DNA from 3 places in the Falseniella ignava genome. Region 2 is predicted to be linked to each of the others. Evidence: predicted binding sites of a transcription regulator. Region 2 holds the regulator's gene; each other region holds the start of a gene.

Region 1 (10,683 bases), on a different contig from region 2:
TTTAACCATAAATAAGCTGATTGCGATAATCATCAACATTCCCATGTCTGGCTGTAAAATAATTAAAAAACAACCTCCTAAAATCGTAAGTAACGCTAGCTTATCTACCGACATGCGGATTTTTTTCTGGGAAAGAATCTCTTCACGATCTGAGTAGTTAATCGCCCAAGCTATTAACCATACGGAAGTTAATTTAAAGAACTCGCTTGGCTGGAACGAGCGATTGACAATCATCAGCCAGCTTCGAGCTCCACCTCCAATTTTCCCAATCAAAAGCGTAACAAACATTAAAGCTAAAATAACAAAATTACTTAGAAAAATTAGACGGTAATCTGTTAGCCATTTTGAGGGAACAGATAAAATAACCAACCCTGCAATCACCCCTAAAGTAATGGCAAAAATTTGGGTACGTAACGTTCCAACAGGATCATTCGGCATCGTTACGCTAAATACTGAGACTAATCCGATAATTATTAAAATGCTTGTTAAACTGATAATTTTCCAATCGAGTCGCGAGAAAGTTTGCGCTAAATTTTGCTTCATTCTCATTAATATCGTTGTACTCTTAAGCGTGGATTGGCTTGTATGATCTGAAAAATTATTTTCATTCATACTGCACCTCCTTATAGTAATTCAAGGTCCATTATACCACAAAGCTTAGGAGAGCTAAACAATCGAGTCATGTATCCATTACCAGCCATCCAAAATAAAAAAGCCGTGAAATATATTCACGGTTTTAACTTCAATTAATTAGATTTCTTTCCATAACTTGTTAACTTGTTCCCAGTTAACAACCTTCCAGAAGTTTGATACGTATTCTGGACGACGGTTTTGATAGTTCAAGTAATAAGCATGTTCCCAAACATCTAACCCAAAAAGTGGTGTTTTACCGATCATTAAAGGATTATCTTGATTTGGTAAATCAATCACTTCGAGTGTGCCTTGATTATCAACTAACCATGCCCAACCAGAACCAAAACGTCCTTTTGCGCTGGCTTCAAATTTTTCTTTAAATGATTCAATCGATCCAAAATCTTCAATCAGTTTATCAGATAATTCGGATGGAATTGTTGTCTCTTCATTAGGTGATTGTAATAAATTCCAGAATAGAGAGTGGTTCAAATGACCTCCCCCATTATTTCTGACCGCCGTTTGAATTGATTCTGGTAATGTGTCAATTTTCTTTACTAATTCTTCAAGCTCCAATGACTCATACTCTGTTCCTTCAATCGCTTTGTTTAAATTTGTAACGTAAGCTTGATGGTGCTTTGTATGATGAATTTCCATTGTTTGTTTGTCAATCACTGGTTCTAATGCATCATATTCATAGGGTAATTTAGGTAATTCAAAAGCCATAATCAAATCTACCTCCTTAAATTTGTTATGTATATCATAACATGTCTGTCGGTAATCACAATTGATATGCTCAGTATTACCCTTTATTTTGAGCTTTCTTTTCGCGTTTTGTAGTGCGTTCACGATCTGCTTTATTCAAAATCTTCTTACGCAAGCGGATACTAGCTGGTGTAATCTCGCAATACTCATCATCATTCATATATTGTAAAGATTCTTCCAACGTCATTATACGCGGTTGTTTTAGTACACTCGTTTGATCTTTGGTTGCAGAGCGTACGTTCGTGAGTTGTTTACCTTTAACAATATTAACCGTTAAGTCATTTTCTCGATGATTTTCTCCGACAATCATTCCTTCGTAAACTTCCGTACCTGGTTCAACAAATACTGTTCCACGCTCTTCAATGTTTTGAATGCTATAAGCCGTTGCACTTCCTGATTCCGCTGCTACCAATGCACCGTTACGACGTCCTCCAATCACCCCTGACACAACAGGACGATATTCATCAAAACTATGATTTAAAATGCCATAACCACTTGTAATTGACATAAACTCGGTTGAAAAGCCAATTAATGCACGTGATGGAATTGAAAAGACCATACGGACTTGTCCGGTTCCTGTGTTAATCATATCCGCCATTTCCGCTTTACGTTTTCCAAGCGCTTCAATTACAGCGCCCATATACGCTTCGGGTGTGTCGATTTGAACACTTTCAAACGGCTCGCACTTAACACCATCGATTTCACGAATAATCACTTTAGGTCGTGATACTTGAAATTCATAACCTTCTCGACGCATGTTTTCAATCAGAATTGATAAATGAAGCTCTCCGCGTCCTGACACTAGAAAAGCATCGGGTGTTTCTGTGGGTTCGACATTGAGCGACACATCCACTTGTAATTCTCGCTGTAACCGTTCCGATAATTTGCTAGAAGTTACATACTTACCTTCTTTTCCTGCAAATGGTGATGTATTGGTTAAGAAGGTCATCTGTAAAGTAGGAGCATCAATATGCATCGCTGGAAGTGGTTCAAGATGATTTGGATCCACTACCGACTCCCCGACATCGATATCATCCATTCCAGACAGAGCGATGATATCTCCTCCATAAGCTTCGGTAATTTCAATTCGATTTAACCCTAAAAATCCAAGCATTTTTGTAACACGGAAATTTTTATGTTGACCATCCCGTTTTATTAATGTGACAGTATCACCAATCCGAATGGTACCGCGAAACACGCGTCCGATCCCAATACGCCCTACATAATCATTGTAATCTAACATTGACACTTGATATTGTAGAGATTCATCGCGATTATCAACTGGTGCAGGAACATGCTTTAGTACCATATCCAAGATTGGATCCATGGTTGGCATTTGATCTTCAATTTGGTCTGAAGTGCTGGAAGTGCCATTTACGGCAGATGCGTACGCAACTGGGAACTCTAATTGATCGTCATTAGCACCTAACTCAATAAATAATTCAAGTACTTCATCAATCACTTCCACAGGACGGGCACCTGATTTATCAATTTTATTCAACACAACGACTGGACTCAAGCCTTCTTCCAATGCTTTCTTTAAAACAAATCGTGTCTGGGGCATCGTTCCTTCAGCTGCATCTACAACAAGGATAACCCCATCAACCATTTTCATAATACGTTCCACTTCTCCACCAAAGTCCGCATGCCCAGGAGTATCAAGAATATTAATATGAACACCGTGATAATTAATCGCAGTATTTTTAGCTAAAATTGTAATGCCTCGTTCGCGTTCAATATCATTACTGTCCATCGCACGATCATCGAGTTGCGCCCTCGCATCCAATGTGTCAGATTGTTTCAATAATTCATTCACCAAGGTCGTTTTGCCATGGTCAACGTGCGCAATAATTGCGATATTTCGAATATTTTCTCTAATTGTCATTATAGTTTGCCTCGCTATCTGTAGATTGAATAATATCTAATACTTGTGAATGGACTGCAGGGTGACAAGCCAACACTGCTTGTTGTTTAAGAAGGTCGAGTGGTTGTCCAGTAGGGGTCGTCATTTTGTAGTTCATCGCTGTGAAAATGGCCAGACCGGCTGCAAAATCCCAAGGTTGCAGTCGCGGTGATAAATAAAGTGCCGCCTCACCCCGAATCACACTAATCATATCTAGACCGGCTGCACCGTAATGCCTCATTCCTAAACTATGATTTAAAATTTCTCTGGCTTGATATCGATTATGAATAAACAAATGCACATTACCGTGAATTAAGGACGTTTCCAACGAAGCAATCTGGATGGGTAATAGCGGTTGGTGATTTAAATAAACACCGTCCCCGACAATCCCGTAATAGAGTTGCTCATTCATTACATCCACAATATATCCGGCAATAGGATTTCCATTATAATAAATCCCTAATAAAATCGCAAAATGATTCTTTTCTTTAACATAATTTAAAGTCCCATCAATCGGATCAATAATCCATAAATAACCTTCTGTGTTAAGGAATACATCTCCTTGCCCTTCCTCAGAAAGAATCTGATGATTTGGATAGTAATGACGGATTTGTTGTATTAAATAGTCTTCGATGCGACAATCCATTTCGGTAACTAAGTCATGTGCATTTTGCTTTTGTTTAACTTGAAGCGGCGAATCTAATGTCGCTCTAAGTAAATCCGCTGCTTGATTTAACCAATCAATCGCACGTTGATGCATTTGTTTATCCATGGTCATGAACCCTTTCTTATTTGCACCTTCGATCGTTGCTTCCCTTCTTGTCTCAATGTCCTAGCTAATTTTACTGCTTGATAGGTTGAGTATCCAGTTATTTTTTCAAATTCTTTATCAATTTGTTTTTCTTCCATTTTACTTTGAACTATTTGTTTATATTGCTGATAACTATCCATTAGTTCCTGACAATTGACACCCTCTTGATAAACACGCTCTACTTTATCTAAAAAATTTACAACCATTATAATCTCCTCAGTACTCCAATCAGGTTGAATCGGATAACTGTAGTTCATTTTATCACCTCGCTAAGATACCGTAAAAATTATAACACACTGATTTAAAGAGATAAATTTATAATGAAAAAGAGAGGCAATCATCGCCTCTCTTAATCAACGAATAATCGTTTAAATTACATATGAATCGGTTGATCTAAAGCTAATTCTGCGGCATCCATTACTGCTTCACTTAATGTTGGATGAGCATGAACGGTCAGCGTAATATCTTCAGCATTCATACCTGATTCAATCGCTAAACCTAACTCAGTAATAACTTCTGAGGCGTTCGGTCCAACGACTTGCGCTCCAACAATAATATTATCTTCTTTGGTTGTAACTAAACGTACGAAACCATCGGTATCATTTAAAGATAGTGCACGGCCATTACCACCGAATGGGAATTTAGATGCTTTAACTTCTAGGCCTTGTTCTTTGGCTTCAGCTTCGGTTAATCCAGTTGATGCAAGTTCAGGATCTGTATAGGCTATAGAAGGCATTGAATGGTAGTCCACTTCATCTTTTCCACCTGAAATTGCAGCAGCTGCAACTTTACCTTCAAAAGATGCTTTATGAGCTAGTGCGAGTCCTGGGACGATATCACCGATCGCATAAATATTTGGTACTGAGGTGCGACCTTGTGCATCAACTTCAATTAGACCATTGTCTAAAATTTTAACGCCTGCATGCTCAAGACCAATATCATCCGTATTTGGACGACGACCTACTGATACTAATACGTAGTCTGCTTCAATTTCTTTTTCTTTACCTTTAACTTCGAACTTCACAGTAACTGAATCTTCGTTCACGATTGCTTCTTTAGCTTTCGCTTTTGCATGAATTTTAATTTTGCGTTTTTTCATTGCTTTCTCAACAACTTTAACCATATCTTTTTCAAATGAAGGTAAAATATGGTCTGCAGCATCAATTAAAGTCACTTCCGAACCTAGGTTAGCATAAGCAGTTCCTAATTCTGATCCGACAATGCCCGCACCAATAACAACAAGACGTTTTGGTACTTCTTTAAAGTTCAATGCACCGGTTGAATCCACAATACGTTCACCAAATTTGAATCCAGGAATTTCAATTGGTCGAGATCCTGTAGCAACGATTAAATTTTTATAGCTATAAGTTTGGGAAGTATCTTCAGCATCATTCGTCACTCGAAGTGTTTCATGGTCAACGATATAAGCATCACCACGAATAATTTCTACTTTGTTCTTTTTAAGTAGCATTTCAACACCAGAAGTTAACTGTTTAACAACTTTGTTATCTTTCCAATCTTGTGTTTTAGTAAAGTCTAATTTAACTTCGGATTCGATTCCCATATCTTCGCTATTTAAAGCGTTACGATAAATATGTCCTGCATTAATTAAAGCTTTTGATGGAATACAGCCCACATTCAGACATACGCCGCCAATAAATTCGCGTTCAATGACTGCTACTTTTTGTCCGAGTTGAGCTGCACGGATAGCAGCAACATAGCCACCAGGACCAGAACCGATAACCACTGTATCGAGTTCGATTGCAAAATCTCCAACTACCATTTATTTCACTATCCTTCCATTAATAATAATTCTGGATTACTTAAATATTTCTTGATTTCATTCATCGCAGATTGTGCAGTTACACCATCAATGACACGGTGATCATAGCTTAATGATAACTTCACAACACGACCTGGAACAACTTGACCATCTTTAATAACAGGTTGTTCAACAATTGAACCAAATCCTAAGATTGCTACTTCAGGATGGTTAATAACAGGAGTAAACCATAATCCACCTGCTGAACCAATATTAGAAATCGTAATCGATCCACCTGACATTTCATCTAATGATAATTTACCTGCATGTGCTTTTTGAGCTAATTGAGAAATTTCATCCGCTACTTCAAACATGCTCTTCATGTTAGCATCATGGATAACAGGAACTAATAATCCACGATCTGTATCGGTTGCAATACCAATGTTGTAGTAGTTTTTGTACACAATTTCTTGTGTTGCATCGTCAACAGAAGCATTGAGAATTGGATATTTCTTAACTGCAGCAATTAATGCGCGAACAACATATGGTAAGAATGTTAATTTAATATCTTGTTCTGCAGCGATATCTTTGAATTTCTTACGGTGATTCCATAAAGCAGTCACTTCAACTTCATCAAAATGAGTTACGTGTGGTGCTGTATGTTTTGAATTTACCATTGCTTCAGCGATTAAGCGACGTGTCTTAGACATTGATTCACGTACTTCACGTTCACCTGAAACTGGAACATAAGCTGGCTTAGCAGTTGTTGTTTCAGCTTGAGCAGCGTTATCTTGTGCGGATGCTGCTGTTTGTTCTGTTTCAACTTCTGGTGCTGCAGTTGCTTGTCCAGGAGTAAAGTTACGAACATCATCTGCTGTTACACGTCCACCGCGTCCTGTAGCTGGAACGAGTGTAATATCTACACCTAATTCACGAGCTAATTTACGAACCGATGGCATTGCTAGTACGCGTTGCGCTGGGTTTGCGGTACTTACCGCTGCAGGTTGTGCTGGGGCAGCTGTTTCTGCCGGAACTTCTGCTTGCGCTGGGTCTTCGCCAACGGCTCCTGTTGGAGATGCAGGGGTTGATACCACTTCATCCGCTGGACCATCATAGTCAGGCGCATCAATTTCAACTAATGCTTGACCAACAGTTGCTACCGTTCCAACTTCTGCATGGATTTTAATAATCTTACCTGCATATGGGCTTGGTAACTCTTCAACCGCTTTATCATTTTGAATTTCTACTAAAATTTGGTCTTCAGTGACTTGGTCGCCTTCTTTTACGTCCCATGCAACAATCTCACCTTCATGAATTCCTTCACCTAGCTCTGGAAGACGGAAAATAAAACTGTTAGATCCACTTTGAGCTGTGGGTGCAGCTTCAACAGGCGCTGCCTCTGCTGCAGGTTCCTCAGCAGCTTCTTCTCCACCTTCATAGTCCGGGGCATCGATTTCAACGAGTACGTCGCCAACTTTTGCGACTGTACCTACTGTCGCATTGATTGATTTAACCGTTCCAGCGTATGGTGTTGGAAGTTCTTCAACTGCTTTATCATTTTGAATTTCAACGATAATTTGATCTTCTTCAATGGTGTCGCCTTCTTGAACGAGCCAATTAACAACTTCACCTTCATGAATACCTTCACCTAGTTCAGGTAATTTAAATTTAAATACTGCCATTCAGTGACACTCCTTTTTTATGTTTTGCTAACTTATAGACGTGGAATCAATTAGAATTCTTGTAATTCTTTCACTGCGGCAACGATATCAGCAGCATTTGGAAGCCAATCTTTTTCAGCCATACCAAAAGTATAAACTGTGTTTGGCGCAGCCACAAATTTAATTGGCGCTTCAAGTGATAGAATTGAACGTTGAGAAATTTCAGAAATAACTTTCTCACCTACACCTGCTTGACGTTGTGCTTCTTGAACCATAACGACTTTTCCAGTTTTTTCCACTGATGCTGTAATAGTCTTAATATCAAGTGGATAGACAGTTCTTAAGTCTACAATTTCAACAGAAATATTTTCTTTTTTCAATTCTTCTGCTGCAGCAATAGCTTCACGAACCATCGCACCATAGGCAATAATCGTTGCATCCGTTCCTTCTTGAACAACATTAGCTTCACCTAATGGCACAGTATAGTGACCTTCAGGAACTTCTTCACGGAATGAACGGTAAAGTTTCATATGTTCTAAAAATACAACTGGGTCATTATCTTCAATTGAAGCTAATAATAGACCTTTTGCATCATATGGATTTGATGGGATAACCACTTTAACACCTGGTGATTGTGCCATTAATCCTTCAAGTGAGTCTGCGTGAAGTTCAGGGGTTGCTACACCACCACCAAATGGTGAACGAATTGTAATGGGTAGATTACGTGTATTTCCTAAACGGTAACGTGTACGCGCTGCTTGGCCTACAACAGAGTCCATGACTTCGAAAACAAATCCGAAGAATTGAATTTCCATAATTGGACGGAATCCTTCAAGTGCAAGACCAATAGCTAAACCACCAATACCGGATTCAGCAAGTGGTGTGTTGAAGATGCGTTCTTCACCATGCTTATCAAATAATCCTTCTGTCGCACGGAAAACACCACCGTTTTTACCAACGTCCTCACCAAAGATTAACGTTTTCTTGTCTTGAGTAAGGGCAATATCTAATGCATCTCTAATTGCTTCAATGAGTGTTAAATTCGCCATGATTATTTAGTCTCCTTTGCTTCGTAATATGCAATTTGCTCTTGCGTAATTTGATCTGGTGTTTCGAACATATTCTTCAAGAAATCAGAAATTTTTTGTTGTGGAACTTCTTCTGCTTGTTTAATTGCTTCACGAGCTACTTCTTTTGTACGTTCGATAACTTCTTGTTCTTTCTCTTCAGACCAAAGTCCTTTTTCAGTTAAGAATGTACGGTAACGGTTTAATGGGTCTAGACCTTGCCAGTGTTCTTGAACACCTTCAGGTTGGTAACGTTTAGGATCATCTCCTGATAATGAGTGAGGTTCGTAACGGTAGCATAATGTTTCAATTAGAACTGGACCATTACCTGCAATCGCATATTCACGAGCTGCTTTTGTTACAGCATACACCGCTAAAATATCCATTCCATCTACTTGAATTCCCGGAATTCCTGCTGCAACAGCTTTTTGAGCTAAAGTAGGTGCTGCAGTTTGTAGTTCGCGCGGTGTGGAAATTGCCCAGCCGTTATTTTGAATTACAAAAACTGCAGGGGCTTTATATGCTCCAGCAAAGTTGATTCCTTCATACATATCACCTTGAGAAGAACCACCGTCTCCTGTCCAAGTCATAGCGATTGCTTTACGACCATTTTTCTTAATACCTAAAGCTGCACCTGCTGCTTGAACGTATTGTGCACCGATAATAATTTGCGGTGGATATGCACGGAAATCTTCTGGGTATTCATTTCCTAAAACATGACCTTTAGACCATAGGTAAGCTTTGTAATGTGGCAAACCATGTTGAATTAATTGTGGAATATCACGATATCCTGGGAAGATAATATCATCTGCAGTTGTCGCAGCTATTGTACCCAACTGTGAAGCTTCTTGACCTGTAGTGGGTGCCACGAAACCTAGACGTCCTTGACGACTAAACGCTTTAGTTCTTGCATACCATTCACGGTAGAAGACCATATCCTCCATAAATTTAACAAGTTCTTCATCTGATAATTCTGGCATTAAATCTTCATTAACGATTTTGCCTTTCTCATCCAAAATTTGAACTGTACTAAAGTCAAAATTTTGAGGGTCTAACAATTGTTCAAAAGTTTGTTTTTTCTTTGTAGCCATGTATTTTACATTCCTCTCCAATATTTTTAACACCAGGTACAAACTGTACCAGTACGTTATTAATAATTTATCATTCAAAACGACTTTTAGCAAGCATTTAGTCGCTATTTTCCCTTTAATAGCAACGTTTTACTTTGTGAATTAATGCACTACTTATGTAAATCTCGTACTCCTTTCTGTTATATTTTTAATTTATTATGTGTTACATCAAGGTTATACTGTTGTATAACAAGGATAAAATAATTGGCATTCTTATTGTTAATTTTATATTAGTTTATGCGTCTTGGCGACAATATACACGTTGATTTGCTAAATAGGTTGCATAAAGTTTTCCTTGCGGTTCGATTACAATAAAATCCGCTGGATAATTTGCACTCAGTCTTCCACAATGCTTATCAAGACCAACCGATTGAGCTGGATAAAGTGAACCCATTTTTAAAGCTGTCGTCAAATTGACGATATCCCAATCCACCAAGTTATGTACAGCCTGAATTAGTTTTAGAACTGATCCGGCCAAATTACCACTATCTTTCAGACGCGCTTGACCATCTTTAACAATTACTTCAAACTCTCCTAGTCTAGACTCACCTTCATCTAACCCCCCCGCGCGCATACAATCAGATATTAAGATGACTTTATCCTGTGGTTTTGCTTGGGTTACAACTTGAATCGCTTTTGGATGAACGTGATGCCCGTCAGCAATAATCTCTGCATAAGCTTCATCAAGCGCTAATCCTGCTCCAACCATCCCTGGCTCACGATGATGCAATCCGCGCATTCCATTGTAAAGATGGACAAAAATATTCGCACCCGCTTCAACCGCTTCATAGGCTTGATCATAAGTTGCATCAGAGTGTCCTAAAGCAACATAAATCCCCTGTTCAACTGCTTTTTTAATAAAATCTTGTACACCTTTTCGTTCTGGTGCAATCGCAATTTTTCGAACCATTCCATCCGAAGCATGATTCCATTGATTAAGTAAATCAATCGATG
Region 2 (10,683 bases):
TGGACCGGGTTCCTTTACTGGAGTGCGGATTGGCATAACCTACGCCAAGACATGGGCACAATTTAACCAAGTCCCACTCTATACAGTGTCAAGTCTAGGTCTTTTGGCAGTGAGCGGATGGCTAGCGAACGCAACCCCTTCAAGCTTTATCGTGCCAGTGATAGATGGACGTCGTGGGACGGCATATACCGGTTTATATCGCTATCATCAAGAAAAGCAACAATTGATTGCGGTCTTACCCGATACGCATTGTGACTTTGATGTCTGGCTAGATACGATTCAGTCACATCTTGTGCCGACGGACTCAATCGTTTTTGTTGGGCATTCGCTTGATTCTTTTGAGGAAATAATTGAGTCCAGTGCATTGCAACAAGAGACGACGCTGATTCAAGGTTGGGCAAGTCAACCACGCGTGGCAGAGGCCATGAATTGGTTAACTTCAGAGCGAGTGGATGATATTGCAACTTTGGCTCCGAATTATACACAACAAACGTTAGCTGAAAGAGAGTGGCAAGCTGCCCAGCCAGGCGATCAACCATCCGATGAGCGAGAATCGTTGATTGACCGCTATTAATAAAATGCAAGATAAGGAGAGACCTCGGTGCGCCGATTATTAGAAGTTCTTACACCCAATCGAGCTAAAGGAAAGCATGTCATTATGCAACAGTCTCAGCAATACCTAGATCAACAAGAAGTATTGGAGCGTAATACGCAAACATTCCGTTTGCGTTTTGCGCAGGCTGAAGATATAGAGACATTGATGCGACTTCAAGAAGATGGTTATCAAGGCTTTCAAGCTTGGCGATATCGAGATTTTGTCTATGATTATCATCACAATCCTTATTGCGTATATTTATTGCTCGAAGAGGTCCAATCCAAAGAAGTGGTAGGGATGATTACTGGGCGTTTCTTAGCCAAAGGGGCCCATATTAGTCATTTGATTGTGCAAACTTCACACCAACGCTTAGGGTTAGGAAACTACTTACTTACGGCATGGATTGAATTGGTGGCACAACATCAACTCCCGCAAATAACTTTGGAAGTCCGTCAATCAAATGAAGTTGCACAACAGCTCTATCGTGCACATCGTTTTATCAAAATAAAGGACATTCCTTTCTATTATGACGATAATCAAGAGACGGCCTATTTTATGTGCCGCTATATGTAGGTGATGGGATGCAACGTTTAACGGGTAAACAATTAACCCCAGCACAAAAAGAGTTAATTATTGAAAGTTTTTCAGAGTTTAATGATACGTTAGCAACGTTTCGAACAGAACGCGACAATCCATATACCGTCTATTATATTGAAGAGGGGATCGGTTATGTGGCAGGTGTAGAATTAGCAGGTGAACTGGAGATTCTCCGTTGTTATATTTCCCCAGCTTATCGTGGACAGGGCTATGGATATGAGTTATTACGCAGTGTTTTGGAGCAAACGACGTTGGAACGCTGTTTTTTAGAAGTACGTGTATCGAATCAACGAGCGCGTTCACTTTATGAGCGAGTAGGTTTTGTGACATTAGATGTCCGGCGAAATTATTACAAAAACCCAAACGAAGATGCCATCATAATGGAATGGAGTGAAGCAAATTTTGACAACGAGACGAATTTTAGCCATTGAAACAAGTTGTGACGAGACGAGTGCAGCTGTGATTGAAGACGGGCAACGTATCTTAGCCAATGTCGTTGCTTCACAAATTCGTAGCCATATGCGCTTTGGTGGAGTTGTTCCTGAAGTTGCGAGCCGTCATCACACCGAACAAATTACGCAAGTCATTCAGTTGGCGCTTGAACAAGCTGAACTCGAACTATCAGATCTTGATGCTGTAGCGGTTACGCAAGGTCCAGGACTCGTTGGTGCACTTCTTGTCGGTGTGACAGCGGCTAAGAGTTTAAGTCAAATCATTGAGAAGCCATTGATTGCTGTAAATCATTTGGCGGGCCATATTTATGCAGCTCAGTTGATGCAACCGCTTGAGTTTCCAGCGCTGGCGTTAATTGTCAGTGGTGGCCATACGGAAATTGTTTATATGCAAGATCACCTATCCTTTGAAATACTAGGTGAAACTTGCGATGATGCGATTGGTGAAGCTTACGATAAGGTCGGTCGGATTTTAGATTTGCCTTATCCGGCTGGAAAATATTTAGATGAATTGGCTCATCAAGGTGATGCTTCGCGCTATGACGTGCCACGTGGGATGCTTCATGATGGCTCACTTGACTTTAGCTTCAGTGGCATGAAAAGTGCCGTAATGAATTTAGTTCACAATGCCAAGCAACGCGGCGAAACCATCGACCATGCAGATTTAGCGGCAAGCTTCCAAGCGGCAGTGGTTGAAATTTTCCATTCGAAAATTAATCAAGCACTTGCAGCGCATCCTGAAGTGAAACAATTTATCTTAGCCGGAGGGGTGGCAGCTAATTCAGCCATCCGTTCGATGGTGACAGAGTTAATTGCCAGTCAATATCCGGATGTCACACTTTTAATTCCACCGCTCTCACTATGTGGTGATAATGCTGCGATGATTGGTGCAGCAGCGGATCAGTATTTACAGCAAGGTCGCTTAACAGATTTATGGTTAAATGCGAAACCCGGCTTGATGTTATAATATAGAAATATCCCGTACCTCAGCGCAGGTACGGGATATTTTTTTGAGTGAGGCGTTTAAATTTGAACATGTGGATATTGCGCTTCGAAAGCTTCTAACGCTAAACTCGCTTCTTCCCATTGGTCGAGAACTTTAAGTTGCTCGGCTTCGACTTGTTGCAATGTTTGATGGAGTTCTAGCAACCGTACTTGATCATTGATTTCGGAGGCCTCAACCAGTTGTTGGTGGATTGATTCAATTGTTTGATCCATCTCTTCAGAACGTGTTAGGGTTTCTTCAACGAGCGTCGTCAGACGTTTTAATTCGCGTTTTAACTGCTTGTTTTCTTCAAAATTGCTGACAGTTGGGGTAGGAGTCGTTGTGACAATTTCTTCTTCACTTTCCAACATCGCATCGATGGCTTCTTGTTCAGATTTTTTCTCCAAGTAATAATCATAATCGCCTAAATAAAGTTGACTTCCTGTGGGTGTAATTTCTAAAATTTGCGTTGCAATTCGGTTGATAAAGTAGCGGTCATGCGAGACAAAGAGCAAGGTCCCGTCATAATCAATGAGTGCTTCTTCGAGGATTTCCTTACTATCAATATCTAAGTGGTTGGTCGGCTCGTCTAATAGTAACGTATTATCGTGGTCACTTGCTAAAAGCGCTAGACTTAACCGAGCTTTTTCGCCCCCACTGAGCATAGCGACTCTCTTTTCAACGGTCTCTCCTGTGAATAGAAAACTCCCTAAAATACTGCGAATTTTCCACTCATCGACGGTGTCATGCGCTTGCCAAAGTGTTTCTAGCACCGTTAAATTAGGATTCAGTTGATTTACATTTTGGTCATAGTAGCCAATATCGACTTTAGTTCCAATGCTGATTGTTCCGGCTAATGCAGGGATTCGTCCAATTAAAGTTTTAATTAAAGTAGATTTACCAACCCCGTTCGGTCCGACAATCGCAACCGCATCTTGTCGTTTTAATTCTACATTTAAGTCTGTCGCAACAGGTGTTTCTTCTGCGCTATAGCCAATCGCCAAATCTTCTGCATCGATGACCCGTTCACCAGATTCTCTTGCAGCGCTAAATTGAATACGCGGTGCCTTATCGTCTTGCAGCGGCTTTTCAATTCGAGTCATTTTTTCAAGTTTTTTACGGCGGCTTTGGGCTCGCTTGGTCGTTGAGGCCCGGACAATATTGCGCGCAATAAAATCTTCTAATTTAGCAATTTCTTCTTGTTGGGCTTCATACTGTTTCATTTCTTGAGAGAGTCGAAGTGCCTTTTCTTTTAAATAAAAATCATAATTCCCTTTATAGAGATGAGAAGTGTGATGGCGCAATTCGACTACAGTACGGGTGACGCGATTCAAGAAGTAGCGGTCGTGTGAAACAATCAGCAGTGCTCCGCGATAATTGCTTAAAAATCCTTCCAGCCAATTGAGTGTCTCCATATCCAAATGGTTGGTAGGCTCATCGAGAATTAATAGATCGTAATCCATCAAAAGCGTACGTGCTAAAGCAAGACGGGTTTGTTGTCCGCCCGACAGCGAGTTAATCGGTCGGTCATAATCTTCTTCGTAGAAACGAAAGCCGTGAAGGACCATCCGAATATCGGACTCAATACTATAAACGTTACGGTGTTGCATCTTTTCTTGCAATTGGTCGTAATCTGCTAAGGCTTGCTTGTATGCAGGGCTGTCCCATTGGTCACTCAGTTGAGCGAGCCGCTCCGATGCTTGCATTGCCTCTTCGCGTAAAGCAATGGAATCATCAAAAATCGAAAGCATCTCTTCCCAGATGGTTCGGTCTGAATTTAGGGCGACATGCTGCTCTAAATAGCCAATCTTAATACCACGTTGCTTAGTAATCGTGCCACCAGATAAAGGTTCTTGTCCTATAATTTGTTTAATTAAAGTGGATTTTCCAGTTCCATTACGGCCAACAAGGGCGATACGGTCTTGCGACTGGATAGAAAAGTTCACATCATCGTATAAAGGAATATCGCCAAAGTGTCGTGCCACATTATTGAGTTGTAATAAAATCATTTTTAAAACCTCGCTATATTGGTTCTCAAAATAAAGTATACCAAATTTAATAGGAAAGATACCAAAGATTGTGAATAAATGATACAATTATTTCATACCCTGAATATAGAATGGAAGGAGGCAAGTAAATGTCGAATTATTCGATTCCTCGTGCCACAGCGTTAAGGTTGCCAATTTACCATCGTTACTTGCGGTATTTACATAATGCAGGTAAGAAGCGGATTTCTTCCAGCGAATTAAGTGAAGCTGTAAAGATTGACAGTGCAACCATTCGCCGTGACTTTTCGTACTTCGGTGCGTTAGGTAAGCGGGGTTACGGTTATGATGTAGATACTTTGATTGACTTTTTCTCAAAAGTACTTAACCAAGGACGATTGACTTCAATCTGTCTTGTAGGTGTAGGACATCTCGGTCAAGCGCTACTCAATTATAACTTCCGCAAAAATGGTAACTTTCATATTGAAGCGGCATTTGATAATGACCCTAATTTAATCGGCACTTCCCAAAATGGGATCCCTGTCTATAGTGTCGATGAATTAACGGAACGCATCCAAGATAGCCAGTATGAAATTGCTGTTCTAGCAGTACCTGAAGAAACTGCAGAAACGATATTAAATGAGTTAATCGCTGCCGGAATTCGTGGTATTTTGAATTTTACCCCTTTACGATTCGATGTACCGAATAATGTCCGCATCCAAAATGTCGACTTAACGAATGAACTGCAGACGCTCATCTACTTTATTGATTCGAATATGGATCAAGTAGATGATTATCAAGAATATAAGTACTAACCCTGATAAGCCTCGTACGAAATTGCGAGGCTTTTTTATTTACTTCTTTTTACTTGCATTTTTGACCTAATTAGACTATTATATAGTTATCGGGTTTAGCACTTGATCTCATAGAGTGCTAACCGTTAAATTTTTGATAAAATACAAACTAATAACGGAGGTATCAAACATGATTAAACCTTTAGGGAAGCGTGTTGTCATTAAAGTAGCAGAGACTGAGGAAACTACAGCAAGTGGTTTTGTTTTACCGTCTTCTGCCAAATCTAAAGAACAATTTGGTGAAATTATTGCTGTCGGTTCAGAAGTTGAACTTGTTAAAGTTGGCGATACTGTGTTCTTCCAAAATTACTCTGGAACAGAAGTTGAGCATGAAGGCGAATCTGTTTTAATTATTGAAGAGAAAGATTTATTAGCTGTCGTCGGCTAATTTCCAGATAAATTACGAATAGAATAGGAGAGATAATATGACAAAAGAACTTAAATTTTCTGAAGACGCACGCGCAGCTTTATTGCGTGGTGTTGATACATTAGCGAATACGGTTAAAGTAACTTTAGGTCCAAAAGGGCGTAACGTTGTTTTAGATAAACAATTCGGATCACCAACGATTACAAACGACGGTGTTTCAATTGCACGCGAAATTGAATTAGAAGATCGCTTCGAAAATATGGGCGCGCAACTTGTGATGGAAGTTGCTCAAAAAACAAATGATATCGCAGGTGACGGAACAACAACCGCAACATTATTAACACAAGCGATTGCGCGCGAAGGGATGAAGAACGTTACAGCTGGAGCTAATCCAGTTGGCATTCGCCGCGGAATTGAAAAAGCAACGTCAGCAGCGGTTGAAGCATTAAAAGAACAATCACAACCTGTATCTTCAAAAGAAGCCGTAGCTCAAGTTGCAGCTGTGTCATCAGGTGAACAAGTTGTTGGAGATTTAATTGCTGAAGCGATGGAAAAAGTAGGTCAAGATGGGGTTATTACCATTGAAGATGCCCAAACAATTGAGACTGAAATGGACGTCGTTGAAGGAATGCAATTCGACCGTGGTTATTTATCACAATATATGGTCACTGATAACGAGAAAATGATTGCGGAACTGGACAACCCAGCTATCTTTATTACGGACCGCAAGATTAACAACGTGCAAGATATCTTGCCAATGTTAGAGTCTGTCATGCAATCGGGTCAACCGCTTTTAATTATTGCGGAAGACTTAGAAGGCGAAGCATTACCGACATTAGTTTTAAATAAACTGCGTGGTACATTGAACGTCGTTGCAGTGAAAGCACCAGGCTTTGGTGACCGTCGTAAAGCGATGTTAGAAGATATTGCGATTTTAACGGGTGCAACCGTGATTTCCGAAGAATTAGGTTACGAATTGAAAGATGCTACCGCAGATCATTTAGGTTCAGCTGGTAAAGTTCGTGTCACAAAAGATAATACAACAATTATTGAAGGAAATGGCGCGACCGAAAATATTAACCAACGTGTCAGCTTAATTCGTTCACAAATCGAAGATACGACTTCAGAATACGATCGCGAAAAATTACAAGAGCGCTTAGCTAAATTAGCGGGAGGCGTTGCTGTGATTAAAGTTGGTGCAGCAACTGAGACTGAACAAAAAGAAATCAAACTACGCATTGAAGATGCGTTGAACGCTACTCGCGCGGCAGTTCAAGAAGGAATCGTCCCTGGTGGGGGTACTGCGCTAGTGAACGTTCAACAAGCCGTTCTTGATTTAGAACTTGAAGGCGATGAATTAACAGGTGCTCAAATCGTGGCACGTGCCTTAGAAGAGCCAGTTCGTCAAATCGCTGAAAATGCAGGTCAAGAAGGATCTGTCATCGTTGAGCATGTACGTAAAGCTGATAAAGGTATCGGCTACAATGCGGCAACCGGTGAATATGAAGACATGGTTCAATCTGGTATTGTAGATCCAACTAAAGTTACACGTACCGCTTTACAAAATGCAGCATCAGTAGCAGCCTTACTGTTAACAACAGAAGCTGTGGTTGCAGCACTTCCTGAAGAAGAAAACCTTCAAGCAGGAATGGGTGGCGGCATGCCAGGCATGATGTAATCCAAACCAATTAAAACTCAAACTCAGGCAACTTATCCCGTTATGTTGGGTAAGTTGCCTTTTTTATGCGTGGAGCAGGATCGACGAGGGGGAGGTGAGGTGAATGCTACCAAAGAGTTGAGGGAACTCCGTCTGGGGGTGGCTGAGGTGGAGTTGTTTGAGCTGGAACTCCATCTGGGGTTAGTTGAGTTGGAGTTGTTTGAGCTGGAACTCCGTCTGGGGGTGGCTGAGTTGGAGTTGTTGTGTGTGGAACTCCATCTGTGGGTGGTTGAGCTGGAGTTAGCTGAGCCGGAACTCCATCTGGGGGTGGCTGAGTTGGAGTTGTTGTGTGTGGAACTCCATCTGTGGGTGGTTGAGCTGGAGTTAGCTGAGCCGGAACTCCATCTGGGAGTGTTTGAGTTGGAGTTGTTTGCCTCGGAACTCCATCTGTGGGTGGTTGAGCTGGAGTTAGCTGAGCCGGAACTCCATCTGGGAGTGTTTGAGTTGGAGTTGTTTGCCTCGGAACTCCATCTGTGGGTGGCTGAGCTGGAGTTAACTGAGCCGGAACTCCATCTGTGGGTGGCTGAGCTGGAGTTGTTTGCCTCGGAACTCCATCTGGGGGTGGCTGAGCTGGAGTTAGAGACTCGTTTTTGTTCTTCTCGCCACCTTGAGCTGAACAATCTCGTCATTTTTGTTCACCTCGCTTGCCTGAGCTGAACAATCTCGTCATTTTTGTTCACCTCGCTTGCCTGAGCTGAACAATCCTGCCACCTCTGGCCATCCCACTCCCTCAATCCAGACCTCCACTCTCCCTTTTTCCTCACAAAAAGCCTGCAACAGAAAAATTCTGGTGCAGGCTTCTTTTATCCTCAAAATAAAAATTATAGTCTCCAGTAGCAGTATCCAGCTTCAAGATAGTCATCTTTATTCCATAAGCTCTTCACATCAACAATCACGCGCTCTGACGGTTCGAGTGAAGCGGCGAAAAGTTGTGACACCTGGTCGAGCGTAAGAGTTTTGAACTCGTTATGTGCGACGGCAACGACAACCGCGTCCAAGTCTTTCAAGTCTTCAAATGCTGTAAGCTCAAGTCCGTAGGTTGCTTCTACTTCAGAAGCTTCAGCCCATGGGTCACTAATGACTGGATGGATGCCATATTCCTCGAGTCTTTCGACGATATCAACCACTTTAGAGTTGCGTACGTCTGGGGTGTGCTCTTTAAAGGTCAACCCAAGAATCGCAACTTTCGCCTGAATTGGGGTTTTGCCCGTTTTAATGAGCTGCTTAATCAGCTTTTCAGCAATAAAGTAGCCCATATCGTCATTGATTTGACGGCCATTAGCGATAATTTGGCTATGGTAACCTAAGTTTTCGGCTTCATAGACAAAGTAATACGGATCGACTCCGATACAGTGGCCACCCACTAATCCTGGGGTGAAGCCGAGGGCGTTCCATTTCGTATTCATTGCTTCGATGACATCGTGTGAGTCGATGCCCATTCGGTCAAAGGCCAGTGCTAACTCATTCATAAAAGCGATATTGATATCGCGTTGAGAATTTTCGACGACTTTAGCTGCTTCAGCAACTTTCATGCTCGGTGCGCGATGGACGCCAGCTTTAACGACCATTTCATAGACTTTTGCAATATCATCCAAGTATTCAGGAACACTTGAAGAAACAATCTTAATAATTGTCTCAAACGTGTGGACTTTGTCACCAGGATTGATTCGTTCTGGGGAATAACCCACGACGAAATCTTTGCCGTGCGTCAACCCAGAAACTTCTTCGAGTAACGGAATACAAATATCTTCCGTGACGCCAGGGTAGACGGTCGATTCATAGACAACAATCGAACCCGGTGTTAAATGCTCGCCAACAGTTCGAGTGGCACTCGTTACGGGATGTAAGTTTGGTGTTTTATCTTGATTGATAGGAGTGGGAACGGCAACGATATGGAATTTTGCACGCTTCAATTCCGAAGGATTATGGGTAAATTCTAACGTTGTTTCTTGAATCGCTTGATCGCCGACCTCATTCGTAGGGTCAATTCCTTGATGATATAAGTTAACTTTATCTGGGTTATTATCATACCCAATGACTTTAATTTGTTTAGCAAAGCCAATCGCAATCGGCATCCCAACATAGCCGAGACCGATAACAGATAAGGCAGTTTCGCCATTCACTAATTGTGGATAGACAGGTTTCATAGGTAGAACCTCCGTATTTATTTTAGTTGAATCTATTCTTGAATATTGTATCATATTTCGCTTTATTTAGTATGGCTTTGTTTCTCTAAGAATTTCGGCCGAATAAAGAGCGCACGATCGATTTCTTGTTCACTTAATTGTCGGAATTCACTCGGATTAACCAAATAATATTTTTTGAACATTTTCGAAAAAACAAACGGATCTTTATAACCAATACGGTTGGCGATTTCTTTAATACTCATTTTAGAACCGCGTAATAATTGAGCGGCTTGATTCATTCGCAACTCTTGGATCATTTGTTTTGGCGACTGATCATAGTAAGACTTACAAAGACGGAATAAATAGTTTCGACTCAAATCAAAAGCATCCGCAACCTCCAGCACCGTTAAATTATTCAAACAATGTTCCGAGATATAATCGTACACTTTCTCCGCCAAATGAGGCTCACTTAACTGGTAACTATCGATGGGGTGCGTTGCAATTTGACACGCTTCATTAATTTGCGCGAGTAAAAAATATAACTTGCTAAAGACGACTAACTTGTCGCTCATATTTTGGGGTGTAAAATGAACAAATAATTCTACAAAATCTGTAAAATGATGCAAAAGACCGGGATGTTGGTTGAAGTTCAATGTATTATCTTGTATCAACGTTGTCTCACGAAAGTAATGAGCGATGCGCTCGCCACCAAGTCCGACCCAGCATAAAGACCATGGATCCTTTTCATCTGGCACATAATAGACATGCTTATTTTTTCGTAGAATAAACCCATCGCCCGCTTTCAAATGATAACCTTTCCCATCAATTTGAAAGAACCCTTGACCGGAAAGGACTGCATGGATAACCCAATCATGTTTAACGTTATAATCATTAATTTGATTTGGGACAAAATTTTGAGCACCTACTTCTATCAAGGCGATATCTTGATTATCAATAAATAAATGCTTCCAAAAACTTTTCATAAAATCTCTCCTATAAAGCCAA
Region 3 (10,683 bases), on a different contig from region 2:
GATATACAATCAATGTTTGCTTTATCCATATTCGGTCAAAGCGTATCCATTAGAGGGTGTGATGTTGAATTCTCAAGTTCCCCTCGATCAGTATTTAAGTCAAATAGATGCAATTTTAAAAGAAATTGTGCCCAAAGCGTATCAAGTCGTAACCTATGAACAAATTTATCAAGCATTTAATACTTTGATTGATGAGTCAGAATTAAAGTTGCGCTTGCACGGAAAAACTAATATGTCGATTGATCCTACAGCATATGAACCTTATCGATACGCTAAAGAATTGAGTTTAGCTGATATTCAAACGGTCGCAGAATTTGGTCAAAAAGATTATTATCGTACGCAACAGCTGGCAGATTACCAAGCGCTCTATCAACGTATTGTTCAACTTAAAGGAGAGCAATGGGATTATTTTCATCAGATTAATCAAGAAATCTTCCAAGCATTAAAGGAACAGCTCGTTAATTACTTAAATGATCAATCACTGAATAAAGATATAGATATTGAACAAGTGCGAAAATTACATCAAAAATATCAGTTGCAATTAGCTATCTATGATGAAAATAACCAACAATGGCAAAGTGTCGAAGCGGGGAATGGCTATACAACACGTTTTGCATCTCGACAAGTTTTGATTGATACTCCCGTTAATTCTAATGATATCTCATCAACAACGACCGTTGAATCAACTTCTCAATCTCCGATGGAGAATCACTTAGATCAAATAAAAGAACGAATCTTAAAAGAGCAGGCTTTAAGTAACCCAGAAAAACCTTCGACCAGCCAAAAACCGAAACCTCAACGTAATGCCCCGGAGGTGAAACAAAATGCTACGCAGGAAACAACCCAGCGTTTAAAGAATGATCAAGTCTCACTGCCTTCAACTGGAGAATTATTAAGCTATACGTTGATCGGTTTAGCAATTTGCCTTGTTGGTGGGGGCATCGTTGCGATAAATTATTCAAAGCGAAAAGCTTACCGAAAAAAAATAGATGAAATTGAACTTGATTAATTAAAAAGTCATTTTCATTAAGAAGGAAATAATGCACTGAAAAAAGGAGATATGCTATAATAGACAAGTATTTTAATGATGAAGGAGAACAAAAATATGAATTTGAAGACAAGAATCATTCGAATGCTTGCGAACGGATCACGGGAAGTATTGAGCCGATTAACTCAGGGGGGAAGTAGCTTCCCAGGGAAGTTGGCTTTGACGTTAGACCCGCATATTTTAGCTTCTCTAACAAAAAATTATCAAATTGCTGTGATTACAGGAACCAATGGAAAGACGATGACTACGGCACTATGCGCACAGATGGCGCGACAAAAAGGTTATCAAATTGTGACGAATGCATCCGGTTCGAATATGATTCAAGGGATTGTGGGTGCTTTTCTTGCTGCCGAGCCGCTTAAAGCAGGGGAGCAGGGACTGGCCATTCTAGAAATTGATGAAGGCTCCTTAAATAAAATTCTCCAATATTTTCAACCAGATGTATTCATCCATACTAATTTATTTGAAGACCAAATGGATCGATATGGTAGCGTTCAGGCGGTAGCGAATCTATTAGAAGAAGCAGCTCGTCGCTCTCCTGAAGCACAGGTTATTGCGAACGGTGATTCCCCATACTTGCATATGCCAGATTTAGAGAACGAACGACTGTATTTCGGTTTTGATTATTCGTCACAATCGGTTAATCACTTTGAATCGGTATTAGTGAATGAATCGTGTCCAAAGTGCCAACATACTCTCACGTATAAATATCTTAGCTACGGTAATTTAGGAGATTATTTATGTCCGTCTTGTGGCTTAAGTCATCCCTCATTAGATTATCGTATGATGGACATTATTGAACTTGATGCGGATTACGCGAAAGTCGCTTTTGACGAAGTAGAATATGAATTACCAATGGGCGGCATGTACAATGTATATAATGCTTTAGCTGCTTATGCTTTCGGTCGCTATCTAGAGTGTACGCCTGAGCAGATTCAAGCTGCCTTTTCAGGTGCTCCTCGTATTTCAGGACGCCAAGAAGTCGTTGAATACCAAGGTAAGGAAATTCATTTGAATTTAATCAAAAATACAGTTGGGATGGAGCAGACGCTGGATTTAATTGGCTTAACGAACGAACCGATGAGTATGGTCTTTATAATTAATAACCAACCTGCGGATGGCGAAGATATTGGTTGGTTACAACAAGTTGATTTCGATCGGATGGCCTCATATCCGATAAAAAAAATTGTTACAAGTGGGATGTGTCAGCAAGCCATCACTGAGGAGCTCGAACGCAGTGCGCTATCCGTTCCAATCCAACCAATGAGTGTTGGCGACGTTGTACAATGGATACAACAGACTGATGAAACAACGATTCATATTGTTGCTTCATATACTGCAATGATGGCATTTCGTAAGGTGTTGACTGACCAAGGAATCATTGACTAAAAGAGAGGTGAGCGCGTTGGATCAGCCACTGGAGATCGATGATCAATTCTTAAATATCCAAACTCAATCGATTATTTATTGGGGTTCTGAACAACCGATGCATTATGAAAGTGAGCCAACAAGTTATTCGATTTTACAATATTTATTGGATTATTTGACAATAAGCTCGCAAGATGTACTGGTAGATTTTGGTTGTGGAACAGGGCGTGTCTTGTGCTTTATGAATTATCAATTGAATTTGGTGGTGCGAGGCGTAGAATCCCACCCGACGACATTAAAGTTATTGAAGCAAAATACTTCGGATTATTTTAAAGCACATCCTAACCAGCCGCCGATTGAATTGTATCCAGTGAGTGCCCAAGATTATTTGATGCAAGCCGATGAGACGTTGTATTACTTCTTCAATCCATTTGCATTACCGATTTTCAAACAAGTGGTACGAAACATTGAAAAATCCATCGAGCAATTTCCACGGACAGTGCGATTAATCTGTTATTATCCTTACCACTTTAAAAAGTTTCTAGAGACGGAATCGATTTTTGAACCTGTTCAGGAAATAACTGTTCCGACGGGAGATTGGACCGATTATTTTATTATTTATCAAAATAAGGAGCGATAACTTTGGATTTTGTAGCAAATGGTTGGCAACCTTTCTTTAAACAGGCAGCCAAGCAAGAGAGTTTTCATCATTTAACACACTTTCTTGAAAAGGAATTGCAGGAACATACCGTGTATCCACCACAAGCAGAGTGGTTTCAAGCCTTTGAGATAACACCTTTTAATCAAGTCAAAGTCGTGATTTTAGGACAAGACCCATATCACGGTGAACAACAAGCCAATGGATTGAGTTTTTCAGTGAAGCGAGGCGTTGTGATTCCACCGTCTTTAAGAAATATTTATCAAGAGCTTGAACAAGATTTAGGAATCAAACCTGCTTCTCACGGTGATTTATCTGCTTGGGCTCGTCAAGGAGTGTTACTGATGAATACGGTATTGACGGTGAGGGCGCATCAAGCGCATTCGCATCGCGGTCAAGGTTGGGAAGAGTTGACGGACTATTTAATCGAAACACTCAATCGTTCACCGCATCCGATTGTCTATATCTTATGGGGAAGGGCAGCGCAACAGAAAGCGGCGCTCATTGATACGACACGTCATCATATTATTACTTCTGCGCACCCGAGTCCGTTGTCCGCTTATCGAGGTTTTTTCGGTTCTCGTCCATTTTCGAAAGCAAATCAATTTTTGATTGAGACAGGCCAACAACCTATTCATTGGGAATTACCTCAATAATTATCAAAACGAATGACAAATCCATTTGAAAGCGTTACAATAAATGTGAACTATAAAAAAGGAGGATATCTGATGAGTCATACTGTCTATACCGTATATTGGGAAAATCGTCTTGCTGAAAAACGAAAAGAGCATGGTAGTTATCCATCTGAAGAAGCCGCCCGAAGTGCCATCGAAACATGGTGGGAAATCCATAAAGAAAAATATCATGATGTTGAAGAGCATCGTACAAATAGTGGAGCACTAGAAATCAGTTATGGCGATCCGAATTATGTTTATCGAATTGAAGCTCGTCAGAGTGAGCATCCTTTACCTAAGTCAAATTATAAGTTAATGCCTGCCGGTCAAGTTGACTCGCTTCGTCAACAGCTTCATCTTGATGAAGACCAACTATTATTCGATCAATTGGCAGAGCCGTATCGTGATCGCCTCATTAAAGTCATGGTCACGGGTGAAAAAGCGCGCGAATATATCTACAATTCGCATGGTGAACCGATTATTAAAGTTAAAGACTTAAATAAAACAAACTAACAATATGATTACAAAAAATCCTGCAATGCATTGAGTCATTGTAGGATTTTTGTTGTGAAATATTATTGGATTTGAGAATGATATTCGACGAACTTACTTGGATTTGTAAATCCAAATAGGTTTGCAGTCTGAATCATCTTGGATTTGTAAATCCAAATAGGTTTACATTCTGAATCATCTTGGATTTGTAAATCCAAATAGGTTTGCAGTCTGAATCATCTTGGATTTGTAAATCTAAATAGGTTTACAGTCTGAATCATCTTGGATTTGTAAATCCAAATAGGTTTGCAGTCTGAATCATCTTGGATTTGTAAATCCAAATAGGTTTGCAGTCTGAATCATCTTAGATTTGTAAATCCAAATAGGTTTACATTCTGAATCATCTTGGATTTGTAAATCCAAATAGGTTTACAGTCTGAATCATCTTGGATTTGTAAATCTAAATAGATTTGTCACTTGAATCTATTTAGAATCGAAAATCCAGATAGGTTCATCGTCAAAATATGTCATCATTCAACAACAAAACCGAGCACATTATGATGCTCGGTTATTTGATGACTTGCTAGTTAATTATTGAACGTAAACCATGGCGCCATCTTCGATAAATGGAAACTGTTGTTTCAACGATTCGATATCATCATCAATTAAGTTCATGTCTAGCTCATAAATTGAGACGGATGGCCCATTGATTTTAGAGCGACGGTTGGTTAATGCGGAAATATTAATTGCGTGACGTGATAGATACTCGGTAATCGCATTGATAAAGCCGACACGGTCAGGATGTAGTAATACAAGTGTAGGTCGTTCGCCACTGAATTTAACGTCATAGCCGTTAAATTCTTTAATCTCGATTTTACCGCCCCCGATAGAACTTCCGATGATTTCAACGTGTTTGGTTGGTCCCCATAAGTTAATTCGAACGGTGTTCGGGTGATAATTGCCTAAATCCGCTTCTAAAAAGTTATATCTAAGACCCGCTTCTTCTGCACGTTCCTTTGCCAGAGAAACATCTGAATCTTTAGTAGTGAAACCTAAGACACCGGCAATGAGTGCTAAGTCGGTTCCGTGACCTTGGTAAGTTTTAGCGAAAGATTCCATCAACGAGAAGACGACTTCTTCAGGTTCTTCTCCTAATAATTGACGTGCAACGTTACCAATTCGAACCGCGCCGGCAGTATGAGAAGATGAAGGTCCTACCATAATTGGCCCGATAATTTCATAAGCACTCTTGTAATTTGCAATTTCTAACGTCGTATCGCCAAAAACTTGGTGTTTAATTTCTTTACCCGTCTCGGTTCCCGCTAATCCACCAATTCCTGTTTCGCGTAGGGAAGGTGGTAAATCCTTACCGATGGATTCCATTGTATCGATGACTTCATCCGGTGGGATAATACTTACAACGCCAGCTAATGCCATATCCGCTGCAGCCATGGCCGTTAAAGCGTGAAGACCGTTTCGCGTAATACAAGGTATTTCAACTAAACCAGCCACCGGGTCGCAGACAAGTCCGAGTGAATTTTTTAAAGCTAACCCAACAGCGTTACCTACTTGCTCAGGTGTTCCGCCGTGTAATTCCACTAAAGCTCCAGCAGCCATTGCTGTTGCAGAGCCAATCTCAGCTTGGCAGCCACCTTGTGCGCCTGAGATTGAAGCTCGGTTCGCAATGACAAGTCCAAGAGCAGAAGAAGTAAACATCGCTTGAATAATCTCATCTTCGCTAAATTCATTTCGTTCAACCATAGCGGTTAATACTGCCGGTAAAATTCCTGCTGAACCCGCGGTAGGTGTTGCGACAATGCGTCCCATTGAAGCATTCACTTCGTTGACAGCCATTGCATTGGCAACCACTTGCAAGCTAATGGGGTTGACAATTGTTTTACCTTCTTTAATATATTCTGTCACACGAAACCCATCTCCGCCGGTAATCCCCGTTTTAGACATCGTTAAGTTTTCAGTTCCAATCTTAACGGATTCCATCATTACGTGGAATTGTTCACGCATAATGTTAATTAATTCTTCCCGATTGAGATCACCACCGTGAAATTGTAGTTCACTCTCAATCATCATCTCAGAAATTTTGCAATCTTGTGTTTTGGCTAAGTAGACCAATTCTTTCAAACTTGTAAATGACATAGCTAGCTCCTTTCTATTAAATAGATACCATCAATATAATAATGGTCTTTTAAAGTATAATCAATCATTTTAGGAAAATAAACAATAAATAGTAATCAAGTATAACTCTGCTCGTTCAATCCCCCCGAACAACCTATGTGAAATCTAATAAAATATCGATGGGTATTGGGATTTGATTCACAAATATGATAAAATAGATGTAACATTTTTCTTTGCTCTTCACTTGATGAAGGGTAAGCATATTTAAGGAGGGCAATTGTAAATGACAATTGAAACAGAAGTAGTTGTAATTGGTTCAGGTCCTGGGGGATATGTTGCTGCTATTCGTGCGGCTCAACTTGGTAAGAAAGTCGCAATTATTGAGAAAGAATATATTGGGGGCGTCTGCTTAAACGTGGGATGTATCCCATCGAAAGCGATGATTACAGCCGCTCATAAATACAACGATGTGAAAGAATATGAACAATTTGGATTGAATGTTCCGGAAATTACGTTTGACTGGGATAAAGTTCAAGCATTCCGTGCTAATGCGGTTGAACAATTAACGGATGGTGTTGAATACCTTCTAAATGGAAATAACATTGAAATTGTTCGCGGTACAGCACGCTTTGAAGACGAACATACGTTAAGTATTGAAAGTGAAGAAGGTCAAAAAACGCTGAAGTTTGAAGACTGTATTATTGCGACAGGATCTCGTCCACGTGATATTCCACCGGTACGATTCTCTGACCGAATTGTTTCTTCAACAGAAGTATTAAGCTTCCCAGAACGTCCAGATAGCTTAATTGTTATTGGAGGGGGCGTTATCGGTATCGAGTTAGCAACGGTTTATGCAAACTTTGGCACAAAAGTAACGGTTCTTGAAGGACAAAAGAACATTTTACCGGGAACGAACCGTAAGTTAACGAATGTTGTTCAACGTAAACTAAAAGAAAAAGGCGTTGAAATTGTTACAAATGCGATGGTTAATGGAAGCCAAGAAGAAGCAGATGGTGTGACAGTTACTGCGGAAGTTAAAGGAAAAACAGAAGAGTACAAAGCAGACTATGTAATGCTAAGTATCGGTCGTGTGGTTAATACTGACGATATTGGTATTGAAAAAGCAGGCGTAGAATTAGATGAATACGGTCTTGTTAAAGTTGACGAACAAGCACGTACGAACAAGCCACATATTTATGCAATTGGGGATATTATTGCAGGTCCACAACTTGCACATAAAGCAAGTTATGAAGCTAAAATTGCTGCTGAAGCAATTGCAGGCATGGATTCTACTATTGCATACAAATGTATGCCATCCGTCGTATATTCTGAACCTGAAATTGCGGTAACGGGTGTAACGTCGGATGAAGTAAAGGCACAAAAATTAGATGCGATTCAATCTTCATTCCAATATGCTGGAAATGGCCGTGCAATCGCGATGGCAGAAACAGCCGGTTATGTAAACTTAATTTCTGATAAAGCGACAGGTAAAGTAATTGGTTGTGAGATTGTAGGAGCGAATGCATCAGACTTAATCAACGAGTTGTCTCTGGCAATTGAGAAAGAATTAACGGTTGAAGATATCGCGATGACTGTTCACCCACATCCAACTTTAGGTGAAATTATAATGGAAACGGCTGAAATTGCAGCAGATAAGCCAATTCACGTTGTTAAAAAATAATCGATATTTATGAGTACAACAGACCGATCATTTTTTTATCAAACAGGTGAAGTTGCGATATTATTATTACATTCATACACTTCATCTCCGATTGATTTCCGAACTTTTGCGAGATTATTGTCCAAAGCGGGATTCAGTGTCTATGGGCCAGTATTAACACATCATGGCGGCGCCATTGAAGAAACAATTGCTAACCCAGATGTTTGGATTGAAGATGGTTACCAAGCAGTCGAACATTTAAAATCATTAGGGTACAAAAAAATTATTGCCTTTGGCGTTTCGCTAGGTGGGTTGATTGCAATGCATCTTATTGCAAATTCAGAAGATGTTCTTGGTGGTGGTGCGTTTTGTGCTCCCCTCATTCCTGAAAGTTCAAATAAAGTTGCGGAGAGTTTTGTTAAACGTTTTGTTCAAGAAAAGAAAAAATTAGGTTGGACACCGCAAGAGATTGGACAGGCTACTCAAGGGATGGAACAAGAAGTTAGTAAGGTCGTTTTAGAGCCATTAGGAGAAATCTCATATGCGCTACTCAAACAATTTGCAGAACTTGATAAGCCAGTCTTAATTGCTCAAGGTGGCCAGGATACAATGATTGACCCTCAACAGAGCCGAGATTTATTGGATTATTTCCATAAAAGAAAACCTGAACTAATCTGGTATGAAGAGGGTTTGCACGTTTTAACGATTGGTCGGACAAAGCAACAGCTGGCTGATGAAGTGATAAGATTTGTAAATAGTCATTTTGTGTAAACGATTTATGTATAGGAGCAAAAGATAATTTGTATTTTCTTTTGCTCTATTTTTTATTTTTTTGCAAACGGTTGCCAAATAAACGTTGATATTATCGCAACTTTTTGTAAATCATAAGTGCTTTTATTAGCAATTACTTTATTTATGTAGTATACTATTAATGTAGTGAATGATAAAAATATCATTAATAGAAACACTATAATTTATCGTAAAGATAGAAAGGGTGTTATTATGACAGAACATAATCATAATAATGTAGACAAAGTATACACAGAAGCAGCAGTACGCGACGGAGAATCTGTTGAGTATACATCAACCACCACTTACGGTGGAGTAGTTAAAGAAGATAAAGCAGGGGCCAACATTTCTTGGTCAGCTGTTATTGCAGGGGCCATTACATTTATCGCTTTAAGTATTTTACTTTCATTAATCGGATCAGCCATTGGATTTGGTGTTCCTAACTTTACAGCGAATGAGCCATTTGCTGGTTTAACGGTTAGCATGGTAATCTGGTTTGTTGTTTCACTTATTGTTTCATTAGGTGGAGCAGGCTATGTTGCCGGTGTAGCTGCTGGTCGTGGTGGTTTAGTTCACGGTTTCTTAACTTGGGCAGTGAGTTTATTCTTATCAACTTGGTTAGCATTCTCAGCATTATCAGGAGTTTTCGGACTTGTTGGTAACGTTGTAGGCGGCACACTTGGTGCAGCAGGTAATGCTGTATCAACCGTAGCAACTACTGCAGGTGATGCAATTGGTTCTGTTGCTTCAACAGCAGGTTCAGCAGTGGGTAATTTAACTCAAGAAGCATTTGATTCAATTGCTGCTGAAATCAATATTGAAGATACAGCTGATGTTGAAGAAGAAGTTCTAAAAGCTTTAGAAAATTCAGATGTTCCTCAATTCCAACCTAATTTCTTACAAAGTCAAATTGATTTAACAATCGATGAGATTAAAGACGCAGGACGTCGTATCGTCATTGACGGAGAAGATGCACAAGCTGTAGTAAGTGAAGTAGGTCAATCAATTGAAGACCGTATTACAGACATTGCAGCAGATGTTGACCGTGATGATCTAGAAAAAGTAATCTCAGAAAACACAGACTTATCTAAACAAGAAGTTGAGAAAGCTGTTGATAATTTAATTGAATCTTACAATGAATCTGCAGAAAAAGTTCAAACTGCTTTAGCAGATGCAGATACTCGTCTACAAGAATTATCTACTCAAGCAAGCGAAAAAGCTGAAGAAGTTTCTGAACAAGCTGACGAGATTGTAAGCCAAGCAGTTGAAGTAAGTGAAGATGTTTCAAACGAAGTTTCTAAATACTCACTTTACTTATTCTTAGGCTTAGTTCTAGGATGTGTATTTACAACGATGATGGGTAAAGCAGGGGTTAAATCTTCTGACAAATACTTTGAAATTGTAAATAAATAGTTTAATTTTTAAACCAGCACTACATTCGGTGCTGGTTTTTTAAATTTGTAAAATTCCATCTTTTTAGTATGTATCTAGATAACACGATCATTCCTTAAATAATTTTAACATTCATCAGATGTTTGATTGACTTCTACTTTTTATTATGCAATATTAAAGTTACCACATATTTTGGGAAATTATGTGGATAATATATTCAAAGATTGAAAGGAGACAATCTGTGAGAAATCATAAGTTTTATCATTATTTTTGGGCGGTATTTGCATCATTGATGCTATTTACAACACCAATGTCCGTTCAAGCTGAAAATGCTCAAACGGAACCTGTTGTTGCTTCTGAAGAGGTTGCAATTCCTGAAATGGAAGGAGAAGATCTGACGCCTGCTGAAAGTTCATCAGATGAAGCTGATGAAAAAGTAGTAGAGGAGCGAGAAATTCAAGATCCAGAT

The links. The regulator Rex, encoded in region 2, represses fermentation and respiration genes when NADH is low (regulators of the CRP and FNR family bind a similar motif). The targets are predictions, from matches to a motif close to TTGTGAANTANTTCACAA.
Region 1: a site for Rex is predicted at 9,825-9,842, ahead of pdhA (pyruvate dehydrogenase (acetyl-transferring) E1 component subunit alpha). Genes of this name have one in related genera too.
Region 3: a site for Rex is predicted at 6,560-6,577, ahead of lpdA (dihydrolipoyl dehydrogenase). Genes of this name have one in related genera too.

Annotation. Positions count from the first base shown of each region.
Region 1 is NZ_PKHE01000006.1:55,897-66,579, reverse strand. It holds gene CYJ57_RS03585 (FtsW/RodA/SpoVE family cell cycle protein) at 1-612, opposite strand, end outside; gene CYJ57_RS03580 (superoxide dismutase) at 751-1,356, opposite strand; gene typA (translational GTPase TypA) at 1,433-3,280, opposite strand; gene CYJ57_RS03570 (inositol monophosphatase family protein) at 3,270-4,070, opposite strand; gene CYJ57_RS03565 (UPF0223 family protein) at 4,073-4,366, opposite strand; gene lpdA (dihydrolipoyl dehydrogenase) at 4,483-5,892, opposite strand; gene CYJ57_RS03555 (dihydrolipoyllysine-residue acetyltransferase) at 5,901-7,553, opposite strand; gene CYJ57_RS03550 (alpha-ketoacid dehydrogenase subunit beta) at 7,604-8,581, opposite strand; gene pdhA (pyruvate dehydrogenase (acetyl-transferring) E1 component subunit alpha) at 8,584-9,690, opposite strand; gene nagA (N-acetylglucosamine-6-phosphate deacetylase) at 9,965-10,683, opposite strand, start outside.
Region 2 is NZ_PKHE01000002.1:88,132-98,814, forward strand. It holds gene tsaB (tRNA (adenosine(37)-N6)-threonylcarbamoyltransferase complex dimerization subunit type 1 TsaB) at 1-574, shown strand, start outside; gene rimI (ribosomal protein S18-alanine N-acetyltransferase) at 602-1,168, shown strand; gene rimI (ribosomal protein S18-alanine N-acetyltransferase) at 1,177-1,623, shown strand; gene tsaD (tRNA (adenosine(37)-N6)-threonylcarbamoyltransferase complex transferase subunit TsaD) at 1,592-2,611, shown strand; gene CYJ57_RS01405 (ABC-F family ATP-binding cassette domain-containing protein) at 2,668-4,638, opposite strand; gene CYJ57_RS01410 (redox-sensing transcriptional repressor Rex) at 4,767-5,429, shown strand; gene CYJ57_RS01415 (co-chaperone GroES) at 5,599-5,856, shown strand; gene groL (chaperonin GroEL) at 5,894-7,513, shown strand; gene CYJ57_RS01425 (hypothetical protein) at 7,631-8,209, shown strand; gene CYJ57_RS01430 (nucleotide sugar dehydrogenase) at 8,374-9,699, opposite strand; gene CYJ57_RS01435 (AraC family transcriptional regulator) at 9,762-10,661, opposite strand.
Region 3 is NZ_PKHE01000008.1:41,482-52,164, forward strand. It holds gene CYJ57_RS04215 (hypothetical protein) at 1-1,009, shown strand, start outside; gene CYJ57_RS04220 (MurT ligase domain-containing protein) at 1,106-2,437, shown strand; gene CYJ57_RS04225 (class I SAM-dependent methyltransferase) at 2,430-3,056, shown strand; gene CYJ57_RS04230 (uracil-DNA glycosylase) at 3,059-3,730, shown strand; gene CYJ57_RS04235 (hypothetical protein) at 3,803-4,261, shown strand; gene sdaAB (L-serine ammonia-lyase, iron-sulfur-dependent subunit beta) at 4,832-5,539, opposite strand; partial or broken gene sdaAA (L-serine ammonia-lyase, iron-sulfur-dependent, subunit alpha) at 5,516-6,394, opposite strand; gene lpdA (dihydrolipoyl dehydrogenase) at 6,657-8,054, shown strand; gene CYJ57_RS04250 (alpha/beta hydrolase) at 8,064-8,804, shown strand; gene CYJ57_RS04255 (TIGR04086 family membrane protein) at 9,036-10,235, shown strand; gene CYJ57_RS04260 (5'-nucleotidase C-terminal domain-containing protein) at 10,456-10,683, shown strand, end outside.